2 regions of the Providencia sp. PROV003 genome follow, and region 1 is predicted to be linked to the other one. Evidence: predicted binding sites of a transcription regulator. Region 1 holds the regulator's gene; the other holds the start of a gene.

What was found. The regulator ArgR, encoded in region 1, controls arginine synthesis, uptake and breakdown. The targets are predictions, from matches to a motif close to ANTGAATAAAAATACANT.
Region 2: argA (amino-acid N-acetyltransferase) is a predicted target of ArgR. The motif match lies at 10,254-10,271, and genes of this name have one in related genera.

What each region holds. Positions count from the first base shown of each region.
Region 1 is NZ_CP096369.1:1,121,128-1,133,709, reverse strand. Features, by position in the region: gene cgtA (Obg family GTPase CgtA) at 1-384, opposite strand, end outside; gene rpmA (50S ribosomal protein L27) at 551-808, opposite strand; gene rplU (50S ribosomal protein L21) at 828-1,136, opposite strand; gene ispB (octaprenyl diphosphate synthase) at 1,471-2,442, shown strand; gene M1F14_RS05115 (DNA-binding protein) at 2,473-2,835, opposite strand; gene M1F14_RS05110 (DNA-binding protein) at 2,969-3,316, opposite strand; gene M1F14_RS05105 (helix-turn-helix transcriptional regulator) at 3,830-4,102, shown strand; gene mdh (malate dehydrogenase) at 4,570-5,508, opposite strand; gene argR (transcriptional regulator ArgR) at 6,003-6,473, shown strand; gene M1F14_RS05090 (DUF6122 family protein) at 6,557-6,970, shown strand; gene M1F14_RS05085 (arylsulfatase) at 7,076-8,800, shown strand; gene M1F14_RS05080 (anaerobic sulfatase maturase) at 8,802-9,977, shown strand; gene mpl (UDP-N-acetylmuramate:L-alanyl-gamma-D-glutamyl-meso-diaminopimelate ligase) at 10,059-11,441, opposite strand; gene fbp (class 1 fructose-bisphosphatase) at 11,606-12,582, shown strand, end outside.
Region 2 is NZ_CP096369.1:1,719,146-1,731,727, forward strand. Features, by position in the region: gene ptrA (pitrilysin) at 1-2,662, shown strand, start outside; gene recB (exodeoxyribonuclease V subunit beta) at 2,659-6,288, shown strand; gene recD (exodeoxyribonuclease V subunit alpha) at 6,272-8,119, shown strand; gene M1F14_RS07915 (hypothetical protein) at 8,184-8,753, shown strand; gene argA (amino-acid N-acetyltransferase) at 8,876-10,219, opposite strand; gene amiC (N-acetylmuramoyl-L-alanine amidase AmiC) at 10,581-11,831, shown strand; tRNA gene M1F14_RS07930 (tRNA-Met) at 11,982-12,058, opposite strand; tRNA gene M1F14_RS07935 (tRNA-Met) at 12,077-12,153, opposite strand; tRNA gene M1F14_RS07940 (tRNA-Met) at 12,217-12,293, opposite strand; gene mltA (murein transglycosylase A) at 12,526-12,582, shown strand, end outside.

The DNA of each region.
Region 1 (12,582 bases):
TGTATTCCCAAGGCCATGAAAGCCGCCTTTAGCAACCATATGGCGCTGTTCATGGCGGGTCATGTCACAAAGGATTTCATTAGTGCCTAAGTCGCGTACACGCGTTCCTACAGGGACTTTAACTGTGATATCTTGACCACGCTTACCGGTACACTCACGACTTTGACCATTTTGCCCACGTTCTGCACGAAATGATTTTTCAAAGCGATAGTCGATCAGGGTGTTGAGGTTTTCATCTGCTTGCAAGTAAACATCACCACCATCACCACCATCACCTCCGTCAGGTCCCCCTTTCGGAATGTATTTTTCACGGCGGAAGCTGACACAACCATTGCCACCATCTCCTGCCACGACTAATATTTTGGCTTCATCTACAAATTTCATAATTCTCTCTCCGTTTCTGAGCCATATAACGCTGGATGGCTGTTTTACTCAGAGATGGCGTATTTTTTAATACGAGTGCACTTCATTAGAAACAAAATGCCTGAATATAAAAAGCCCCGCAAAAGTTTTTTGCAGGGCTTTAATTCTGAATTAAAGATCAGAAAACTTATTCAGCTTCGATGCTGATAAATTTACGATTGTTTGGACCTTTAACTTCAAATTTAACTTTACCATCCGCTAATGCGAATAGAGTGTGGTCACGGCCACAACCTACGTTGTTACCTGCGTGGAACTTAGTACCACGTTGACGAACGATGATGCTACCTGCTAATACAGCTTCACCACCAAAACGTTTAACACCTAAACGTTTTGCTTCTGAGTCACGACCGTTACGAGTCGAACCACCAGCCTTTTTGTGTGCCATTAATCTGCTCTCCTAAATCTTAAGCGATGACAGTGATCTTAACATCAGTGAACCACTGACGATGACCCTGTTGTTTACGGCTATGTTTACGACGACGGAACTTGACGATTTTTACTTTTTCGCCACGGCCGTGTGCAACAACTTCCGCTTTCACTTTAACGCCTTCAACGACAGGAGCGCCGATTTGGATCTCATCGCCATTAGCAACCATCAGAACTTGATCAAATTCAACAGTTTCACCTGTTGCGATGTCCAGCTTTTCTAGGCGGACAGTTTGACCTTCGCTAACTCGGTGTTGTTTACCACCACTTTGGAAAACCGCGTACATATTAACTCCGCTTTCCGCGTACCCGTTAAATATCTCAATTCCAGAGCACGCTATAAAATATTCACAATAGGGCGCGAATTCTACGCAAAAAAGCATCAGAACACAAGCCTATAATGCGGTTAGATGACAAAAAATACGACTTTTTTCTCAATAACCGTTTTTGAGCATTGATTTCACGCTTATTGCTTCAATTGTTACTTATTTAAACATTTTTTGCATCACACCTGATAATCTTATTATTAATAATGTTATGCTAATACCATAACTGTTATATCGGTCTCCCAATTTTTTATTCAGGGAATGAACCAAAAACTAATAATATGAATAAATTACGATGAATTTAGAATCTATTATTGAACTAACAACTGAAGATATGTCTGCGGTAAACGAGGCTATTCTCAGTCAATTGAATTCAGATGTTGCGCTAATTAACCAACTTGGTTATTACATTGTCAGTGGTGGTGGCAAAAGGATCCGGCCAATGATCGCTGTGCTTGCAGGGCGAGCACTCGGCTATTCTGGTCATAAGCATACCCAAGTCGCAGCCTTGATCGAGTTCATTCATACCGCAACGTTATTGCATGATGATGTTGTCGATGAATCCGATATGCGTCGTGGAAAACAAACCGCTAATGCCGTTTTTGGTAATGCGGCAAGTGTTCTTGTCGGTGATTTTATTTACACTCGATCCTTCCAGATGATGACAGATCTTGATTCAATGCGGGTGTTAAAGCTGATGTCTGAAGCGACTAATGTGATCGCCGAAGGGGAAGTATTACAGTTGATGAACTGTAACGATCCCAATATTACTGAAGAAAACTACATGCAAGTGATCTACAGTAAAACGGCGCGTTTATTTGAAGCTGCAGCTCATGCTTCTGCTATTTTAGCCAATGCGACGCCAGAGCAAGAAAAAGCCTTGCAAGATTATGGTCGTTATATTGGTACGGCATTTCAACTCATTGATGATCTTTTGGATTACGATGCAGATAATGCGCAATTAGGTAAAAATACAGGTGACGATCTTGATGAGGGTAAACCAACGCTCCCTCTTCTTCACGCCATGCAACATGGTAATGAAGAAGAATCTGCTTTGATCCGCCAAGCGATCGAGCAAGGCAATGGACGCCACTTATTAGATACCGTCCTCGCAACGATGAAACGTTGTGGCTCCCTTGAGTATACCTATGCCCGCGCACAAGAAGAGGCACAAAAAGCCATTGATATGCTAGATGTTATTGATGATTCTATCTATAAAGAAGCATTAATTGGCCTAGCGCACATTGCCATACAACGCCATTCCTAAGATTCACTCATGCGATGCGAGAAAGAGGAGTTATTTTTCCTCTTTCTCTTCTTCACCAATTTGAGCAAGAAGTGATGATAAGCCGTAACGCAAGATATGTTTGACAATTTTATTGCGTTCAGCCTCCGTCAATTGGTAATAGGCTTCTGACCAAATTTGCAGTGCATCTATTCTTTGGCTTTGGTAAGTCACCGATGGCTCACATAAACTGAGTTGCCCTTGAATTTCATCAGGTAAGCTCTCTACATAATATTCAACAGCCTTACCTTGAACGCCCCGTTTGCGACGATGCTTCCAGCCTTCTCGTCTTGCCATTAGGTTTACCCCCTGAGGCGATGTAGGGAGACCTTCTAGCCCTGCTAATTCTTTTGCAGTGAACCACAATTTTTTCATATTTTCACTTTCACGCTTATATTATGAAACCTGCTGTTGCAGCTTTACCAAATCGTCAACTGTTAAAAAAATTTTAGACTCAATATAATATTATTTTTATATACTAATTATTTGCATCTTAAGTATTTGTAAACTATTTATTATTAATTAAATCGATTAGTGCTAAAGCCCCTTCACGCATAATGAATGTCAAAATAATGTCACGCTCCTCGTTAGAAAGCTGGTTATATGCCTCCTGCCAAATAAACGAATTATCATTTCGTTTGACTTGATAAGGTGCAGAAGTTTCATTCACAAACTGGCTTTCAAAAATATCGATAGGCAAAGAACTAATATGATATTCCAACGCTTTTCCTTGAATCCCCCGCCTTTTACGGCTGACCCAATTTTCTCGCCTTGCCATCGCATTTATGCCTTGAGTCGTCATGGGAAGCCCTTGCAACCCGACCAACTCCTTTGCAGTTAGCCATTCCTTGTACATGCTGACCCTCCTAGTCATGATGACAATTTATTTCTAGTTGCTGAAAACTATCTATATTTTCTTAAAAACATTAACTCATTCATTTTATTTATAACTGCAAATAATAATATACAAATAATATTTGTTATTAGTATTCTAATTTCTTTTAATAACAGATAATTAAATGATTTACTCGCTAATAATTTAACTAATTTTATTGAGTAATTTATATATATTACTAATACAAGTAACGGATAACATTAAATACGCCATTTCCACTACTAACTCGAAAGAGTTAGTTTTAATTTCAAAGTTTTATCCTAATTCACAATTATTAACACTGACTTTCTATTTAGTTTCACAAAAACCCCGACAGTTTCATAAAATGAAGTTTTTAGAAAAAACTGGAAATTATTTTGGGAAATTTCTGTTATTTTATTTCCAATAACAGGGAGTTTGTACTGAATGTATCACAGTTTCCCGTTACTCGTACCATTAACTCTACATTATTCTGAGCGAAAAAAGGACTAAAAAATGATTTTACGGAAGTCGGACTGGCATCCAGCAGACATCATCGCCGCTTTACGTAAGCGTGGAACAACTCTGGCCGCTATTTCTAGAGAGGCAGGTCTTAGCTCTTCTACGTTAGCGAATGCACTATCACGCCCTTGGCCTAAAGGGGAATGGATCATTGCCAATTTTTTAGGTATCCATCCTTCTGAAATTTGGCCTAGTCGGTATTATGACCCTATCTCGGGGAACTTATTAGAAAGGAAAGTCAGAGATAAAACACAAGTAGAAAGCTAAAAAAATAATGAATATAAAGCCATTGTTATGAGTTATTATCGGTGGCTTTATATTCTTATACTAACTGATTAATACTAATTGATTAAGTTGAGACAATTTTTATCTAAACCCAAAAACCTTATTGATGGGGCGTTATATTAAGTCATCTATATTTCTTCACTCGATTTGCAATCTCAATATTTCCCCTACAGCCCATTAACTAACAATAAGATGCCCCATATCATTAAGCAGCCAAAAACCACTTGCTTACATCATCGATTATAAATGAGTAAAACAATTAGCCCCTATACAATATTGGCTGGCGTCTATTTTGCATCCATTACTATGGGAAATAAGTACTCATAGATCTTCATTGGAGTCAGTACATGAGGTGAAGAATACCGTGGCGTGGCGTGACAAAAAATAAAAAGGTTGAGTTCTATAGACTTGAACTCAACCTTTTTTTAGTTAGAAAAAATTAATTGGCATTAGCCGTTAATAAATTTTTCGCCTAACTCAATGTCTGCTTTTAATACACTTAACATTTCTTTTAGCGCATTTTCTTCAAACGCACTTAATTTACCCACTGGTAAGTGTTTTTCGATACCATTTTTACCTAAAACAACTGGTTGTGCGAAGAAGCGTGCGTGCTCACCATCACCTTCGGTGTAAACACATTCAACAATATTGCTTTCGCCTTGTAGGCCGCGAATTAAAGATAAGCCTAAGCGTGCTGCTGCTTGGCCCATAGACAGAGTCGCTGACCCGCCACCGGCTTTAGCTTCAACAACTTCTGTACCTGCATTTTGGATACGCTTAGTCAGAGCTGCAACTTCTTCGTCAGTGAAGCTAACACCTTCAATTTGTGATAATAAAGGAAGAATTGTCACTCCTGAGTGACCGCCGATTACAGGAACTTCGATGTCATTGACATTTTTGCCTTTTAATTCAGCAACAAAAGTATTAGAACGAATAATATCCAGTGTTGTCACACCGAATAAACGATTCTTGTCGTAAACACCTGCTTTTTTCAGTACTTCTGCTGCAATTGCAACTGTAGTATTCACAGGGTTAGTAATAATACCAATTAACGCTTTCGGGCAAGTTTCAGCGATTTGTTGGACCAGATTACGAACAATACCCGCGTTAATATTAAACAGGTCAGAGCGATCCATGCCTGGTTTACGCGCAACACCCGCTGAAATAAGAACAATATCAGCACCTTTTAGCGCCGGTTTTGCATCTTCACCAGCAAAACCTGTTACTTTAACATCAGTAGGGATGTGGCTTAAGTCAGCAGCAACACCTGGCGTTACTGGTGCGATGTCGTAGAGGGAGAGTTCTGAACCTGCTGGGAGCTGGTTTTTGAGAAGAAGGGCTAGAGCCTGACCGATACCACCTGCTGCACCTAGGACTGCAACTTTCATTCTGAAACTCCTTAATTTGTACTTTAAAAAGATATCACTTTATTTGTTATACACTTAACACATTACGTATAAAAAACAATTTGTTAACAGATAGAGAGAGAGTTTAACGCTAGAGAACTTGTCTACTAATTGCCAGTATTCTAAACAAATTCCTTATCTGTTAATGAGATAACGGGCACTTTTTTAACAAATAGTTTTTCTTACTATTGATTTTCGCACAATAAGTTGTTTTTACTGTTTATTATTCAAACAAAATCATTTTTATTAACAATAATTTTACAATATTTATTGCGTAAGTTCATTAGCCTATTATGCTGACGCTTAACTATGGGCAAACAAGATAAATTAATGTTTATCATTAACCTCTCCATGGCTCTTTAACTCAAGGGCACATTGAATACTGTTTATAAAATCATCATAACGCAATTTTGTTGCATAAAAATGCACTTTTACGGATAATACAACTCAGTTTAATGCCGAAGAATGGGTTAATTATGCGCACTCCGTCTAAACAAGAAGACTTGGTTAAGGCTTTTAAAGCCCTATTGAAAGAAGAGAAATTCAGCTCACAAGCTGAAATTGTCACAGCTCTCCAAGAAGAAGGCTTCGAAAACATCAATCAATCAAAAATTTCCAGAATGCTGACAAAATTTGGTGCGGTTCGCACCCGTAATGCAAAAATGGAAATGGTGTATTGCCTACCGACAGAGCCCGGTGTTCCTACTGCTACCAGCCCTCTCAAAAATTTGGTGTTGGATATTGACTATAACCCTTCAGTTGTCGTCATTAGAACTAGCCCAGGTGCCGCACAACTTATTGCACGTTTACTAGACTCTTTGGGGAAAGCGGAGGGGATTTTAGGCAGTATCGCGGGAGATGACACGATTTTCTCTACGCCTGCAAATAACTTCACAACGCAAGAACTGTATGAAGCTATCTTAGCGTTGTTTGAACAAGAATTATAATTTTATCGATATTCATTGATATGAAGAGGGAAGTCTTATTTCCCTCTGTTTTTTCTGCCCCCTAACTGCTTTGGGACTTCGCTGTGTTATTCGACATTTTCCGTAACCTCGTACATTATGGTTTCCATTTTTTGATGCCAATTCTATTTGCTTATTTATTTTGGCGAAAAAATTGGAAGATCGCAGCGTTAATCATGATAGCGACTATGGCTATCGATTTAGACCACCTATTAGCAGATCCAATTTTCGACCCTGAGCGTTGCGGTATTGGCTTTCATCCTCTTCATTCCCTTTGGGCTGCTATTGCTTATGTGGTGTTATTATTTATGCCTTCATGGAAGCTCAAGGCTGTCGCTGTAGGTTGCTTATTCCATCTTTTTACAGATTCATTAGATTGTTATATGGGCAGTCTCAAAAAAGAAATGAATGCCCCAATCACGTTGAGCTTAGCTGTCACACAATGCCCTATTTCTGTGCCTTCCTTGAGTGTTAATTAAGCTTTCATTTATACCATAGATATAATTCCAAAGAACGATAGTCATCCATAGCAACAATATTTAATGTTAATGAAACAATTTATCAACAATTGAGGCCGTGGAATGATCAAAAAAACACTATTAGCCGTTGCATTAAGCAGTGCAATATCAAACTTTGCTTACAGCGCCCCCCTTGAAAAACCTAATATTTTAATCATTATCGCCGACGATATGGGGTATTCCGATATCAGTCCTTTTGGCGGTGAGATCCCGACACCTAATTTACAAACAATGGCAGAACAAGGTGTCAGAATGAGCCAGTATTACACCTCACCAATGTCTGCACCTGCACGTTCCATGCTACTCACTGGCGCCACCAATCAGCAAGCTGGTATCGGTGGAATGTGGTGGTACGAAAATACAGTCGGTGAACCAGGCTATGAATTACGGCTAACTGATCGCGTTGTTACCATGGCCGAGCGTTTCCAAGATGCTGGCTATAACACACTGATGTCAGGGAAATGGCACTTAGGCTACAGTTCTGGCTCCAAGCCAACCGATAGGGGTTTTAACCAAGCTTTTGCCTTTATGGGAGGTGGCACTAGCCATTTTGATGATGCAGTTCCTCTTGGTACCGTTGAAAGTTTCCATACCTATTACACGTTAAATGGTAAGAAAACCGCTTTACCTGCGAATTTTTACTCCAGCGAAGCTTATGCACAACAACTTGAAAAATGGATCAAAGAAACACCCAGTGAACAGCCCATTTTTGCTTATTTAGCCTTCACGGCTCCCCATGACCCCCTACAAGCACCAGATGACTGGACCCAGCGTTTTGACGGTCAATATGATGAAGGCTATGGGAAAATTTACCGGCAGAGAATCAACCGATTAAAAAAAATCGGGATTATTACAGATAAAACGCCGATGCCTCACCTTGATTTAGATAAAGAATGGGAACAACTCACCCCCGAAGAAAAACGCTATACCGCTAAAACCATGCAAGTCTACGCCGCCATGATAGCTAATATGGATGAGCAAATTGGCAATGTATTCCAGACGCTAAAAGAAACTGGGCGAGATAAAAACACCATCATTATTTTTGCCACTGATAATGGAGCTAACCCTGCTCAAGGCTTTTATTACGAGGGCGACCCTGCATTTTGGACGCAATTTGATAATAGCTACGAAAACTTAGGCCGTAAAAATTCATTTATTTCAGCAGGCCCTCATTGGGCTAATGTTAGCAATGCTCCGTATGCCAATTACCATAAAACTACTAGCGCACAGGGTGGCATTAATACCAATTTCATTATCAAAGGCCTTGGTATCCATAAAGCGGGTAGTATTGATAATACCCCTATGGCCGTTTATGACATCGCGCCAACCTTATATGAATTTGCCAATATTGACCCCAATAAAAAAATTAAAAATATCAACCCAGTCCCCATTAGAGGAGTTAGCTTTAAACAACATTTTACCCAAGATATCCCCGTTAAAACCCGCTATTCATTTGCCATGGAATTACATAATCAGGCAGCCTTGGTTGAAGGTGATTGGAAACTACGCCGCCTTGTTCCAAACTCGGCAAAAGCAGAAATGGCGCCATGGGAGCTGTTTAATTTAAAAAATGATCCGCTAGAAACGCAAAACGTTGCAACACAACATCCGAAGATCCTTGAGAAACTTCGTCAGCAATATGAACAATTTGCTAAAACTGGCATGGTGATTGAAGCCAAAGGAGAAGCCATTGATTATATTGGTTATGATGAAAAAACAGGTAACTATATTGGTATCGACCCCAAAACGCATAAACGTATTATTCCCTCAGTGAATCAATCAGGGGAATAATATGAAAATCGCCTTTTATGATAGCCTTTCTTCGTTTTCACCGCCCACAAGGGCGGTTGTCCCTTTTCATATTTTGCTTAAACCTGTTGGGGCGGGTTGTAACCTGAAATGTGATTATTGTTATTATCCAGAAGACCAATTACCTAGACCTAAACCCATGATAAAAGAGATGTTAGAACCTTTTATCCGTAATTATATTGCTTCTCAACCAACCTACAGCAAAGAAATTAATTTTGTGTGGCAAGGTGGAGAGCCCCTACTTGCTGGGTTAGATTTTTATAAAAAAGCCATTGATTTGCAGCAAAAATATGCACCAAAGCATGTGAAAATCTCTAATAGTCTACAAACCAATGGTACCTTGCTCACCCCTGCATGGTGCCGCTTTTTAAAGCAGCATAATTTTATTATTGGTGTGAGTTTAGATGGACCAAAAGAAATACATGACCGCTATCGTTTAGACAAAAAAGGCCAGCAAGGTAGTTACAACGCCGTCCTAAAGGGCATAAGGCTTCTACAAGAGTTTGATATTGAATTCAACATCTTGACGGTTGTACATGATGCCGTAGCCAATCAAGCACAAACCATCTATGAGCACTTTATTCAGCTTGGTGTAAAATTTATTCAATTCCAACCATTAATGACCGAAGGTAGTGCGCTTGAACATCAATTTACATTGACGGCTCCTAATTGGGGAAAATTTTTAACTGATATCTATTTACACTGGAAATCTCAACGCCACGTTGGCAATGTACATGTGATGAACATTGAGCACGTTTACAGCCAGTATTTTACCCATGTTAGCCAGACTTGTGTCCACTCAGAACGCTGTGGTACTAACTTGGTCATGGAAGCTCAAGGGCAAATATTTGCCTGCGACCACCAAATAAATAGTAGCCATCACATTGGGAACATCTTAGAACAAACACCTTTGAGTGAACTCGTCCTCAATTCTATAGAGCTACCTTTTGGGCAAAATAAAAGCACCCGCAGAGAATGCCAATCTTGTACGGTAAAAGCGGTTTGCCAAGGCGGATGCCCAGCGCATATCAATTCGATGGGGAAAAACAAGTTATGTGAAGGCTATTTTCAGTTTTTTAATACTGTTATGGCACCGCTAAGGAAATATGAACGTAGTATGCGCGGCGTTCAACAATGGCGGCAAGAAATAGGGTTTTAACGAAGGTTAGTATTAACCAAAAGCCCCTATCTCACAAACTATGATAGGGGGCTTATTTACAGATAAATACGGTTTAAACCATTACTCATCTAATTCTATTTCGGCTTTAGCCTTTAAACCCGCAAGCAATTTGCCATGAATGCCACCAAACCCGCCATTGCTCATCACGAGAATATAGTCGCCAGGTTGAGCCGTCTCAATGACCATATTTGTCAAAGCGTCAATATCAGCGCTCCAACGAGCAGGTTGCACGCATTTCTCTGCAATATCCGTTACCATCCACGGAATATTAGCAGGTTGGAATAAAAAGACTTCATCTGCACGGCCTAAGGCTGGCGCAATATCATTTTTGTTAATCCCCATTTTCATGGTGTTCGAACGAGGTTCGAGTACGGCGATAATGCGTGAAGTCCCCCCCACTTTGCTACGTAATGCTTCTAATGTTGCCAAGATAGCGGTTGGGTGATGAGCAAAATCATCATAAACACTCACACCATTCTCAACACCACGCAGCTCTAACCGCCGACGTGCATTGATAAACTTATCCAAAGCAAGGCAAGCTTCCTTGGCGGGGACGCCGACATGATGTGCTGCGGCTATCGCCATCAATGCATTTTGAATATTGTGATTGCCCACTTGTGACCAAGTGACTTCACCCACTTTCTCTTGTTGATAGTAAACCTCGAAATGGCTACCATCATGATTCAATTTTACTGCCTGCCACTCACCATGCTCACCACCAACAAGCTCCTGTTCACTCCAACAGCCCATACCAATGACTTGTTTTAAGTGATTGTCATTATCTGGTGTGAAAATTTTGCCGCTGGCTGGAACGATACGAACCAGATGGTGGAATTGCTTTTGTATCGCCTCAAGGCTTTCGAAAATATCCGCATGGTCAAATTCAAGGTTATTCAGGACTAACGTTCTCGGGCTGTAATGAACAAATTTAGAACGCTTATCAAAAAATGCACAATCATATTCATCTGCCTCAATAACAAAATATGGGCTTTCCCCTATTTTTGCCGACACATCAAAGTTACCGGGGACACCACCAATTAGGAAACCAGGCTTATAACCACAATCTTCTAACACCCACGCTAACATACCCGCGGTAGTGGTTTTTCCATGCGTCCCTGCCACAGCGAGCACCCAGCGTTCTGGTAATACATGGTCATGTAGCCACTGAGGACCTGAAGTGTAAGGTAAGCCTCTTTCTAATACAGCTTCAACACAAGGGTTACCACGCGTCATGGCGTTACCAATAACCACCATATCCGGTACTGGGTCGAGTTGTGAAGGGTCATAACCTTGAATGAGTTCAATGCCTTGATTTTCAAGCAAAGTGCTCATTGGTGGATACACATTTGCATCAGAGCCCGTGACTTTATGGCCTAGAGAACGAGCCAATATTGCTAAGCTACCCATAAAGGTACCGCATATACCTAAAATATGTATGTGCATTCTTTTTCATCCAATTAGCATGAGGTTTGTCACTATTCTACCCATCAATAGCAGGTTTATAAATGCATTAACCTATTAATCTTTTTTTTATTTAGTTAAACTCTCTGCGCGCGAGGGTACAATACCCCGCAAAACCTTTGTCAATTTTATTCAGGACCTTCGTCATGAAAACATTAGGCGAATTCATCGTCGAAAAGCAACAAGATTTTCCTCATGCAACAGGTGAGCTGACATCATTACTATCAGCAATCAAACTGGGCGCTAAAATTATCCATCGTGATATTAACAAGGCTGGGTTGGTAGATATTCTTGGCACCAATGGTGTTTCGAATATTCAAGGCGAAGTCCAGATGAAGCTAGACCTGTATGCAAACGAAAAACTGAAAGCGGCTTTAAAAGCCCGCGGAGAAGTTGCCGGTATCGCCTCTGAAGAAGAAGACGAAATTGTCATTTTCGAAGGAGATCGTGCTGAAAACGCAAAGTATGTCGTTTTAATGGACCCATTAGATGGTTCTTCAAATATCGATGTAAACGTTTCCGTTGGGACAATTTTCTCAATTTATCACCGTATTACACCAATTGGGCAACCAGTTACTGAAGCGGATTTTCTACAGCCAGGTCATCGCCAAGTTGCTGCCGGTTATGTTGTTTACGGTTCTTCTACTATGTTGGTATACACCACTGGCGTTGGCGTCCATGCATTTACCTACGACCCTTCTTTAGGTGTTTTCTGCCTTTCTCATGAGAAAGTCATGTTCCCATCAGAAGGTAAAATGTACTCTATCAACGAAGGTAACTACATCAAGTTCCCAATGGGTGTTAAAAAGTACATTAAATACTGCCAAGAAGAAGATAAAGCGACAAACCGTCCTTATACCACCCGCTATATTGGCTCTTTAGTCGCAGACTTCCACCGTAACTTGCTTAAAGGGGGGATTTATATTTACCCAAGTACAGCAAGCCATCCAAATGGTAAACTGCGTCTTCTGTATGAGTGCAACCCTATTGCATTCTTAGCTGAACAAGCCGGCGGTAAAGCAAGCGATGGCGCTAACCGCATCCTGGATATTATCCCTAGTGAATTACACCAACGTGCTCCTTTCTTCGTAGGAACAGAGTCAATGGTGGAGAAAGCAGAATC
Region 2 (12,582 bases), 600 kb from region 1:
TATTGAAAACCCAGATAGCCAGTTAGGGCTAGCTCATTATTTAGAGCACATGGTCTTAATGGGGTCTAAAAAATACCCAGAGCCAAGTAGTTTCTCGGAGTTTTTACAAAAGCATGGTGGCAGCCACAATGCGAGTACCGCACCTCACCGTACTGCGTATTATTTTGAAGTTGAAAATGGGGCATTGCAGGAAGCGACAGATAGACTAGCTAATGCTTTAGCAGAACCACTTTTAGACCCTATAAATGCCGATAGAGAACGTAATGCGGTCAATGCAGAGCTTACAATGGCGCGTTCTCGTGATGGCATGCGTCTATGGCAAGTGCGCTCGGAAACATTAAATCCCCAACACCCAAATTCACGCTTTTCTGGGGGGAATCTTGATACATTAAAAGATAAAGCGAATAGTAAATTACAAGACGAATTAGTGGGCTTTTATAAGCACTATTATTCTGCAAATTTAATGAATGGTGTTCTTTACGGTGATCAATCTATTGAATCATTAGCTAAAATTGCCCAAGACACATTTGGTCGTATCCCTAATTTTAATGCGAGCGTACCGGTTCTTGATATTCCAGCAGTAACAGATAAAGAAAAGGGCATCATTATTCATTATGTCCCCGCACAACCACAAAAAGCGCTACAAATTGAATTTAGCATCAAAAATAATATGGCAGACTTTCGTAGCAAAAGTGATAGCTATATTAGTTACTTGATCGGGAATAGAAGCCCTGGGACATTAGCGGACTGGTTGATATCACAAGGCTTTGCTGAGGGTATTAGTGCATCAGCCTCACCAAATGCAGATAGAAATTATGGTTCTTTTTCCATATATGTCACATTGACTGATAAAGGCTTAGAGAACAGAGACGAAATTATTGCCGCTATTTTTGCCTATCTTGATCTGATCAAGAAAGAGGGGGTCAATAAAAATTACTTTGACGAAATAGCAAACGTGCTCAATTTGTCATTTAAGTATGGGTCGATTGTAAGGGATATGAATTATATTGAATGGCTCTCTGACCAGATGATTGATGTTCCAGTTAAACATGTTCTTGATTCAGACTATATTGCAGACAAATATGATCCAGAAGCGATTAAACAACGCTTATCGGAGTTAACTGCACAAAATGCACGAGTTTGGTTTATTGGCCCGGATGAGCCTAGTAACAAAAAGGCTTACTTTGTTGATGCGCCTTATCAAGTTGATAAAATCACACAAAAACAATTTAATCATTGGTCTAATTTAGAATCTAAAATGGGTTTTAAATTACCGGTTTTAAACCCATATATTGCGGATAAATTGACGCTAATAAAAACAGATAAAGCCTATAAACACCCTGAGTTTATTTATCAGGATGGGAATACGCGTGTTTTATATATGCCAAGTCAATATTTTGCAGATGAACCCAAAGCGAGCATTACCTTATCATTACGCTCAAACCAAGGTGACAAGGATGCTAAAGAACAAGTTACAGGGGCCTTGTTGCAATATATTTCATCATTAAAAATGGATGAACTGCAATATCAGGCGTCTGTTGCAGGTATGTCTGTCTCTGTTTCTCAGGGCGTTGGATTGCAGTTAAATGCAAGTGGCTATACGCAACACCTACCTGAACTCTTTTTGTCAATGACTAAGCTGTATCTTAGCTTTGAACCGACTGAGCAGGAATTAGCTCAAGCAAAATCTTGGTACAAAGAGCAAATTGCGGTTGCTAACAATGCTAAAGCTTATGAACTGGCAATGCAGCCCCTGCAGCGCATCAATAGCGTACCATATTTTGAGCAAGAACAGCGTCTTGCTGAATTAGATAAAATTACGCTTAAAGAAATTACTGATTATCGTGAGATGCTGGTTAAGAGTGCTGCATTACAAGCACTTGTTTTCGGTAATATCACGGAAGAAAAAAGTATTGAGACCATTAAAGATGCTCAACAGCTACTCAAAAGCGAAGGAACAAACTGGTGGCGTGGGGATATCGTTGTTATTGATAAAAGCTATTTAGCTGATTTTCATAAACAAGGGAATAGCTCCGATAATGCATTAGCGGAGATCTTTATTCCAGATGGTTATAATCGCATTGATGGCGCTGTTTTTGGTGGCATTCTCGCGAAGGTGATCCAACCTTGGTTTTATGACCAACTGAGGACAAACGAACAGCTTGGTTATGCCGTGTTTGCTTTTAAAGCGGGCCTGGGCGATCAGTGGGGAATTGGCTTTTTATTGCAAAGTAATGCTAAAACGCCGAACTACCTGAATACTCGTTATCAGGAATTTTATACCAATGCCTTGGAAAGGTTGAAAAAATTACCAACAGATGAGTTTAATCAGTATAAACAATCGATGATTACTGAAATGAAACAACCACCACAAACGTTCTATGAGGAGGTTGGTCGCTATTCTTCCGATTTCTCACGTAATATTTTCAGCTTTGATACTCGAGAAAAAGTAATAGCTACGCTTGGTTCTGCGACTAAACAACAGGTAATCAAATACTATGAAGATGCAGTTATCAAACACAAAGGGTTAGCACTTAGCTCTCAGGTTATAGGGCATGGTGTTGATGGAAAAGCAGGGTACGCTAAATTGAAAAATTGGCGGCTGTACCCAACAGCTTCAGAATTACAAAAGAGTTTACCAATAAAGGAAGATGCTGAGTGAATAACGCGCAGATAGGGTCCCAATTACTGAATGTTTTTTCATTACCGTTGCAAGGGCAGCGTTTAATTGAAGCATCGGCAGGAACCGGTAAAACATACACAATAGGTATACTTTATCTGCGTCTTTTATTAGGTTTAGGGGGGGCGAATGCTTTCTCTAGGCCTTTGAGTGTTGAGGAAATTTTAGTTGTAACCTTTACTGAAGCAGCAACGAATGAGCTACGCGGTCGTATTCGTCAGCGGATACATGAAATGCGCTTAGTGTGTTTAAGAAATGGCGTTGGTTTTGAATCACAGCCAGAATATCTTGAACTATTAAGTGAACTTCCCGAGGGTTTACAAAGGGAATTTGCCCAAGAATGGCTATTGGCGGCAGAAAGGCAAATGGATGAAGCTGCTATCTACACTATTCATGGTTTTTGCCAAAGAATGTTGGTTCATAATGCATTTGAATCAGGTGTGTTATTTGAGCAAACAATGGTTCAAGACGAATTTCCAATTCAAAAGCAAGCTTGTGCAGATTTCTGGCGTCGTCATTTTTATCCGTTAAATTATTCGATGACGAAAGTCATTCAGTCATTGTGGAACAGCCCTGAGTCATTGTTAACAGAGATAAAACCTTTTTTGCAAGGTGATATTCCAGTTATTATTAATCAGCCTCAACAAATAGAAACACTAGAGGAACGACACCAGCGGTTAATCTCATTAATTGATTCAGTTAAAGCATCTTGGCTAGAACATTCCGCTGATTTCGAAAAGCTGATTACAGATTCTGATGTTGATAAACGAAGTTATAGTTCCCGTTTCTTACCTTCTTGGTTGACAAAAATAGCTCAGTGGACGCAAGAGCCTACTGAGGATTATCAGTTACCAAAGGATCTCGTTCGTTTTTCGCAAACTACATTGCATGAAAAATCTAAAAGCGGTTCTGGGCCAGAACATATTGTTTTTCAACATATAGACAACCTACTTTCTCAATCATTAACACTTAAAGACCTTATTATTCCACTCGCGATTTCTGAAGTTAGGCAAACTATTACTCGAGAAAAACACAATCGGGGAGAAATGGGGTTTGATGACCTATTAACTCGTTTAGATAGTGCTCTTAGCCAAGAGAGTGGGAAATTTTTAGCTCATGCTATTAGCCTGCGTTTTCCTGTGGCAATGATTGATGAGTTTCAAGATACAGATGCACAACAATACCGTATTTTTCAACGGATTTACCAAGGTGTTGAAAACAGCGCCTTACTTTTTATCGGTGACCCTAAACAGGCTATTTATGCCTTTCGTGGTGCAGATATTTTTACTTATATTGAAGCCAAAAAAGAAGTTAGTGCTCACTACACATTAGAGACTAATTACCGTTCATCTCAAAGTATGGTTGAGGCCGTTAACCATATCTTTAGTCATTGCGAATCTCCGTTCATATTTGATCAAATACCTTTTCAACCAGTTAACTTTGCCCCACAAAATAGTGGGAAAAAATTGGTCCATAATGGTGATGAAGTTAACGCTCTCACTTTTTGGCAATTGGGTGCTGAGGGGGTTTCTGTCGCGGAATATGAGCAAGCAATAGCGTCACAATGTGCGGCACAAATAGCTCAGTATTTACTAGGTGGGCTGCGAGGGGATACTTATTTTGATAATAAAGGTAAGTGTACTCCTGTTGCAGCTTCAGATATTACCGTCTTGGTACGTAGCCGGCGAGAGGCCGTATTAATTCGCGATGCTTTAAATCAACTGAATATAGCTTCTGTTTTTCAATCCAATAGGGAAAGCGTATTTTCCACCCCCGAAGCTAGGGATCTGTTGTGGTTATTGCAGGCGGTATTATCCCCTGAAAAAGAACGCGTTTTGCGTAGTGCATTAGCCACAGGGATATTAGGTTTATCAGCAAAGCAAATAGATGACCTTAATCACGATGAGAAAGCGTGGGAACAATTAGTAGATGAATTCGCTCGTTATGCACAAGTGTGGCAAAAACGTGGTGTACTCCCAATGCTTCGCATGGTGATGGCTCAGAGGCATATCGCTGAAACATTATTATCTGGAATTGATGGCGAACGCCGATTGATGGATGTAATGCATATTGGTGAACTGTTGCAAGAAATGTCACTACAACTTGAAGGTGAGCACACACTTACTCGATGGTTAGCGCAGCAGATTGCACACCCAGACCATCAATCAGATGCGCAACAAATGCGCCTTGAAAGTGATAAACATCTGGTTCAAATTAGTACAATTCATAAATCTAAAGGTCTTGAATACAAAATTGTTTGGTTACCTTTTGCCAGTAATTTTTTACCTCAGTCCAAAGGGTTATATCACGACAGAACAGATTTCGGTACAAGGCTAGACTTGTCTGATGGTGAAGATACCGTGGCCTTGGCTGATGAAGAGCGATTAGCTGAAGATTTGCGTTTATTATACGTAGCCTTAACTCGGGCTATCTATCACTGTAGTGTGGGGGTTGCGCCGCTGATTAAAGGGAATAGAAAGAAAAGTGGTGAAACGGACTTACATTTATCTGCGCTTGGATACGTCATACAAAAAGGGCAGGCAGGAGATAGCCAACTGTTAAATGAGATGCTCGATGAACTCAGTAACGATGTAATTAATGTTACTGTCATTGATGTACCTGAATTTGAACGTTTAACTCTTGAGTCAAATCATGATGAAAACTTAGCGGCAAGGGAAGTCACTCGCTATTTTGATGACCACTGGCGTGTTACCAGCTATTCGGGGCTAAGTTATGGTTCTAGCCATTCAGAAGACGGGCAAGCGGTATCCGCTCTACAATTTGCAAATTCACTAGCACCAAATATGGATACTGAAGTCAGCGTTGATGTTGAGCAACAAGAAGGTGAAAATTCGGCTGAATTTTTAACGCCACATCAATTCCCTAGAGGGGCATTGCCGGGGACCTTTTTACATACTCTGATGGAAGAGATTGATTTCTCTGAAGCAATTTCGGTTGAATGGTTAACTGAAAAATTAGAAGCGGCAGGGTTTGGTATTCAATGGGCACCTATGTTGCAAGAGTGGTTAAATGCGATTGTTCAGGCTCCGTTAGCAGATGATGGCTTATGTTTATCTGCATTACAGCCACAAGATCAGTTAGATGAAATGCAATTTTATATCCCTATAGAATCGGAACTCACGGCTAATCATTTTGATAAAATTGCCCATCAATATGACCCGCTATCTCAGCGTTGCCCTCCGTTGAATTTTGAAAAGGTACAAGGGATTTTAAAAGGGTTTATTGATTTGACTTTTTTTTGGGGTGGCAAATTTTATCTTCTTGATTATAAATCAAATTACCTGGGTGAGGATGCTAGCTTTTATACTCAAGAAGCAATGGCCGAAGCCATGATCGATCACCGATATGATTTACAATATCAATTATATTCCTTGGCACTACACCGCTATTTAAAACAAAGGTTACCTGATTATGATTACGAAACGCATTTTGGTGGTGTGTATTACTTATTCTTAAGAGGGATTGATAAGGTAAATTCGCATAATGGGGTCTTTTTTTATCGGCCTTTAGAAGCTTTTATTGGGGAATTGGATCTCCTTTTTCAAGGTAGGCAACAAGGGGAGGTGCTGAATGAAAGCACTATTTAATCGGGGAATTGAAGAACGTATTTTTACTCCACTTGATGTGCAATTTGCCTATAGCCTATCAGAGGATGAAAACCCAATACTACTGATGGTTACTGCTATTCTTAGTGCGGAAACGATGGCAGGGCATGTTTGCTTAGCGTTATCTGACATCATGCCTGAAAAGTTATTTGCAGGTCGGCATCCTGAACTGGCCGCGGAGTTTTGGCACAAAATGGGGCAGCCAGATGAGCAAACGGTTTATCAAACTTTGCTGCAAGCAAATGCAGTTTCGTTAGGAAATGAAAATAAAACGTCCCCGTTGGTTCTGTCGGGAGATTACTTATATTTTCAACGAATGTGGCAATATGAGCAGTATGTTGCGCATTATTTTTCTAACACCCCAATAGATGATAAAAATAACCAACAAATCAAGGTGGTTTTAGATAATTTATTTCCGATCTCAGATGAGATTGATTGGCAGAAAATTGCAGCTGCTGTTGCCGTGACGAGTAAAGTCTCCATAATTTCTGGGGGGCCGGGAACAGGGAAAACAACAACGGTCGCGCGTATCCTCGCTGCATTAATTAAACTGGAAACTAAGCATGAGTATAGGGTCAGAATTGAGCTTGCGGCGCCTACAGGTAAAGCGGCTGCAAGGTTAACCGAATCTTTAGGAGAGGCAATGAAACATATGCCTTTAACCGATGATGAGAGGGCGTTATTACCACATCAAGCGAAAACACTTCATCGTTTACTTGGTGCTCAGCCTGAAAGCCAAAAATTTCGCTATAACCGAGATAACCGATTATCGCTAGACATTTTAATTGTTGATGAGGCATCAATGGTCGATTTACCGATGATGGGTAAATTACTTGAGTCGCTGCCTGAAAATGCAAAACTTATTTTTCTTGGTGATAAGGACCAACTTGCATCTGTTGAAGCAGGGGCTGTACTCGGGGATATTTGCCAGTTTGCAGATAATGGCTACAGCCTTGAACGAGCGGCTCAGCTTTCTGAAATATCGGGTTATTCTATCGATCAATACTCTTCGACAACAGGTCCGATAATTCGCGATAGTTTGTGTTTATTGCGCAAAAGCTACCGTTTTTCTGCTGATTCAGGAATTGGGAAACTTGCTTTTGCTGTAAATGCGGGAAATGTACTTGGTGTTCAAAAGTTATTAAAGCAAGGCTGTTTTGATGTGCATAATTATGTGCAAGAAACGGCAGATGATTATGCACAAATTTTATTAAATGCCTCTGAAAATTATAAAGATTATTTATTGGCTGTAAAATCAAAGAAAACGCCGGCTCAGGTTTTAAAAAAGTTTAATCAATATCGTTTATTAACCGCTTTACGGGAAGGCCCTTTTGGGGTAGTAGGCCTGAATGATAAATTAGAAAAATTATTACATCGGCAAGGGTTAATAAACCGTCCCTATAATTTATTAAATAAACACTATGCTGGCCGGCCAATCATGATTAGCCGCAACGATAGTCCACTAGGTTTATTCAATGGGGATATTGGTGTCATATTACCTGATGAAAATAATAGCCTGAGAGCTTACTTTCAATTTCCAGATGGCACTATTCGTGGAATACAACCGAACCGTCTACCACAGCATGAAACCGCTTATGTGATGACGGTTCATAAATCACAAGGTTCGGAGTTTGCTCATACCGCATTAGTGTTACCGCAGGTATATTCACCTGTTATTACACGTGAACTCGTCTATACCGCAATAACCCGAGCAAAAAAAGAATTGTCCCTTTATGGGAGCCCAAAAGTATTACGTCGAGCAATTGAAACGCCGACAAAACGGCGCAGTGGTTTGGCGATACAATTAATGTGACTAAGATATACTTAAGTGACAGTTATATTTAAATAATTTATAACCATAGATTAAAGGTAATAAGATGGATAACCAGCAAGAAATGACCGCAATAACCCTAACATTAAATGCAAGGCTTGAGCCGATTAGGCGTGCAGATTTAGAAGATGCATTTGATGAAGTCATGAAAATCATGGGGAAAGATATCCATGTTACTGGTGGTGGTACGTCACTTGATGATAATGGTGAGGCACAAGAATGCGATATAGAAATCGCTATTGCGGATGCTAGTGACGAAAATATCAGCTTAATTATCCAGCTATTTACTTCAATGTTAGCGCCGAAGGGCTCTCGTTTATTTATTCATGGTGAAGATGTCCGGATTGATTTTGGTACAGATGAAGGGCTGGCAATTTATTTTAATGGAACAGAATTAGCCGATGAGGTTTATGAAAACGGAGATATCAATGAGGTCTTTGACATACTTGATGAAGCAGTTGAAGATATTGGTAGTATCCATGGTGTTTGGGATGGGCCAACAGAAACAGCATTTTACTTTTACGGCACTTCTTTTGCTGAAATGGAAGCTGCATTAAAACCCCATTTAGATACAATCCCATTATGCCAAAAGGCAAGGGTTGTACAAATAGCTTAACTGTGTAATTTATTCCTAGCTAGAGTTAAAGTTGTAAAAGTGCCCACCCAAATTATACATCCATATGATTTGGGTGGGAGAGGATAATTAACCAGCTATGGTTTCAAATAGTGTCGAAATAGTTATTTATCTGATTGGGTTTTTAAATCTAATATTAAAATCTTAGAACGCCGCTGGTAGTTATATAATGCTTGTTTCTTCAATGGTAGCATTTCAATTTCAGCAGGGGTAAAGCCACGTTCTTGGAACCAATGAATGCTGCGTGTTGTTAATACAAACAATTTGTCTAAGCCAAATTGTTTTGCTTGAGCTGCCACTCGATTAAGTAGTTCTTCCCCTCTGGCAGAGCTGCGGTAGTCAGGGTGAACTGCAACACATGCCATTTCTCCAAGTTTTTCTTCTGGGTATGGGTAGAGAGCCGCACAAGCAATCACCAAGCTATCACGTTCAATAATGGTAAATTTGTCGATTTCCATTTCAAGCTGCTCACGTGAACGCCGTACTAAAATGCCTTGCTGCTCGAGTGGGCGAATAAGTTCTAAAATGCCCCCAATATCGTTAATATTTGCGCGGCGGATTTGCTCTGCACTTTCCATTACTATTTGGGTACCAATACCATCGCGGGAGAACAGCTCTTGGATTAAAGACCCATTTTCTTGGTAGCTCAATAAGTGGCTACGGCGAACACCACGACGGCAAGCTTTTGCTGCACCGCGTAAAAAGCGTACAGTTCCTGAGTAATAATCCCCTTCAGATTCCAGCTGTTGAATGAGGTTTTCCGCTTCATTTGGGAATAACTCAGACAGGATATTACCGTTCTTATCAGCAACCCCTTGCGAAGAGCAAAAACCGATAAGTTTCTCAGCCTTCATTTTTACAGCGAGTTGGGTGGCTATCTCTTCTGAGGTGAGATTAAAGCTTTCCCCAGTAACAGAAACGGCAACAGGGCCAATGAGTACAATGGAACCGTTATCAAGTTGGTTATTAATCGCTTCTTCATTAATACGGCGTATCCTACCACTATGGCAATAATCAATACCGTCATCGACACCTAATGGTTGAGCAATAACAAAATTACCACTAACTACATTAATATGCGCGCCTTGTAACGGAGTGTTACCTAAGCTCATGGATAACCGAGCTGTAATATCTAATTGTAAAGCTCCTGAGGCTTGTTTGACATATTCAAGTGTATTGGCATCAGTTACGCGAGTATGTTTGTGATAAACAGCGTCATAGTTATGCTCTGCTAGGATATCTTCGATTTGAGGCCGAGCGCCATAAACGACGATAATCCTTATGCCTAAACTATGTAATAACCCTATGTCATTGACAATACTAGGGAAATTTTCATGGGCAATTGCTTCACCACCAAGCATAATAATAAAAGTTTTGCCGCGGTGGGCGTTTATATAAGGGACCGAATGGCGAAACTCATCAACCAATTCGGTACTGCGCTCTTTCATAACGACCCTCTTAAATGAATTTTTATTCGCTAATAATGTATTTTTATTCTTTTTGGCGCAGAATATCAAGTAAAAGATGGTATAAAAAAAGTAACAATTTTATTTTTGACGTTTACATATCTCTAAATTTAACTATATATACTCTACGGAAATTAAATTGCTTAAAATTGACACAGAAAGTCACTCAAAAACATTTTCTCTAGGTATGATTAAGTTATGCTTATAGTGGTAACTCTATAGATGTCTTGTATATTCTTAATGACAGAGCACAAATGATTAGTTAGAGTGCTTATTTCTGGTCAAGCTATTGGCAGTTATTCTTAAATCACTTTATTTCTCAGTTCTAGGTTCGGAATTATTGATGAGTCATCAAGATCACAGCCCATCGAAGCGCCGTTTTATACAGGGCGCAGCTGCAGTTATGTTACTGAGCGTCAGCCCATTCGGTTTTTCTGCAAATAGCAGCGTCATCGCTGTGCGTATTTGGCCTGCATCAAGCTATACCCGAGTTACGCTAGAATCCAGCGTCCCGTTAAAGTATCGCCAGTTTGTGCTTAATAACCCTGAGCGCATTGTTGTCGATCTTGAAGGGGTGCAGTTAAATAATGTGCTTAAACAGATGGGGACTCAGATCCAAACTCGTGACCCGTATTTGAAGTTGGTTCGGGTAGGGCAGTTTGATCCTCAAACGGTTCGTTTAGTTTTTGAAGTAAAAAATAGAGTTAGCCCTCAGTTCTTTACGATAACGCCTGTTGGTGAATTTAAACATCGTTTAGTGCTTGATTTTTATCCGGGCAAAGGTGTCGATACCAATGATGACCCACTGTTGGCATTACTTGAGGATTACAATAAAGGTGATCTCGAAGAAAACATGCCAGCTCAAGCTAAAAAACCAGGGAAGGCGGGAAGGGATCGCCCGATTATTATTATGATAGACCCGGGACACGGTGGTGAAGACCCAGGTGCGATAGGGAAATATAAAACGCGAGAAAAAGATGTCGTCCTGCAAATCGCACGTCGTTTAAAAGCATTAATTGATAAAGACCCTAAAATGCGGGCTTATATGACACGAAATGAAGACGTTTTTATTCCGTTGAAGGTTCGTGTTGCGAAAGCAAGAAAGATGCAAGCAGATTTATTTGTTTCTATTCATGCTGATGCATTTACTAATCGTTCAGCACGCGGTTCCTCTGTCTTTGCTTTATCAACGAAAGGGGCTACCAGTAATACGGCTCGCTATCTTGCGCAAACTCAGAATGAAGCTGACTTAATTGGTGGGGTAAGTAAGAGTGGAGATGTATATCTTGACCATACAATGCTTGACTTGGTCCAAACGGCAACGATCAATGATAGTTTGAAGTTTGGTGATGAAGTATTAAAACTCATGGGTAAAGTCAATAAATTGCATAAGAACAAAGTTGACCAAGCCGGGTTTGCGGTACTTAAAGCGCCTGAAATACCATCAATTCTAGTTGAAACCGCATTCATTAGTAATTTAGAAGAAGAGCGAAAGCTTAAAACAGCTAAGTTCCAGCAACAAATGGCTGAATCTATTTTTGAAGGGGTTAAAGCCTATTTCCGCAATGGTGGAGAGCTAGCTATTCGTAACTAATCGAGTGAGCTATTAGGTATATGTTGATATAAAGGTGATGAACTAATTTGTGAGTCGCCTTTTTTATTTGCATAAATAAAAAAATAAGGGTTTATACAGGATAAAGACTAAAGGTGATTTGCTATTCAAGGAAAGAAACTAAGAAAGAATTGGTTGCGGGGGCTGGATTTGAACCAACGACCTTCGGGTTATGAGCCCGACGAGCTACCATGCTGCTCCACCCCGCGACTGAAGAAGTAAAAAATTGGTTGCGGGAGCTGGATTTGAACCAACGACCTTCGGGTTATGAGCCCGACGAGCTACCATGCTGCTCCATCCCGCGACTGAATTTTTACATCTTTATACTGCTGACTACTTTTAATACTTTACTGATAAAATCAGTAATTGGTTGCGGGGGCTGGATTTGAACCAACGACCTTCGGGTTATGAGCCCGACGAGCTACCAAGCTGCTCCACCCCGCGTCCGATTCGGGCACTATACTCGGGATGAGATCTGATGCAAGTTTTTTCGTGTTTTTTTTTCAAATTTCAGCATCTACAGAACAAAATCCGCACTGAATGTCTACTTTTTAATCTTTGGTGGGAGTATTGAGAAAAATAACTGAACTAAATATGTTTACTCGTTTCATTCCCAATTTGGGTTTGCTATTGTGCGTTTCATATTGGATTGTTGGATGCGCTTGGGTGGTGGAGAATGAATTTAGGACTGACAAAAATTGTAAATAAGCGAGCAGTAAAAAATGGGTTGGTA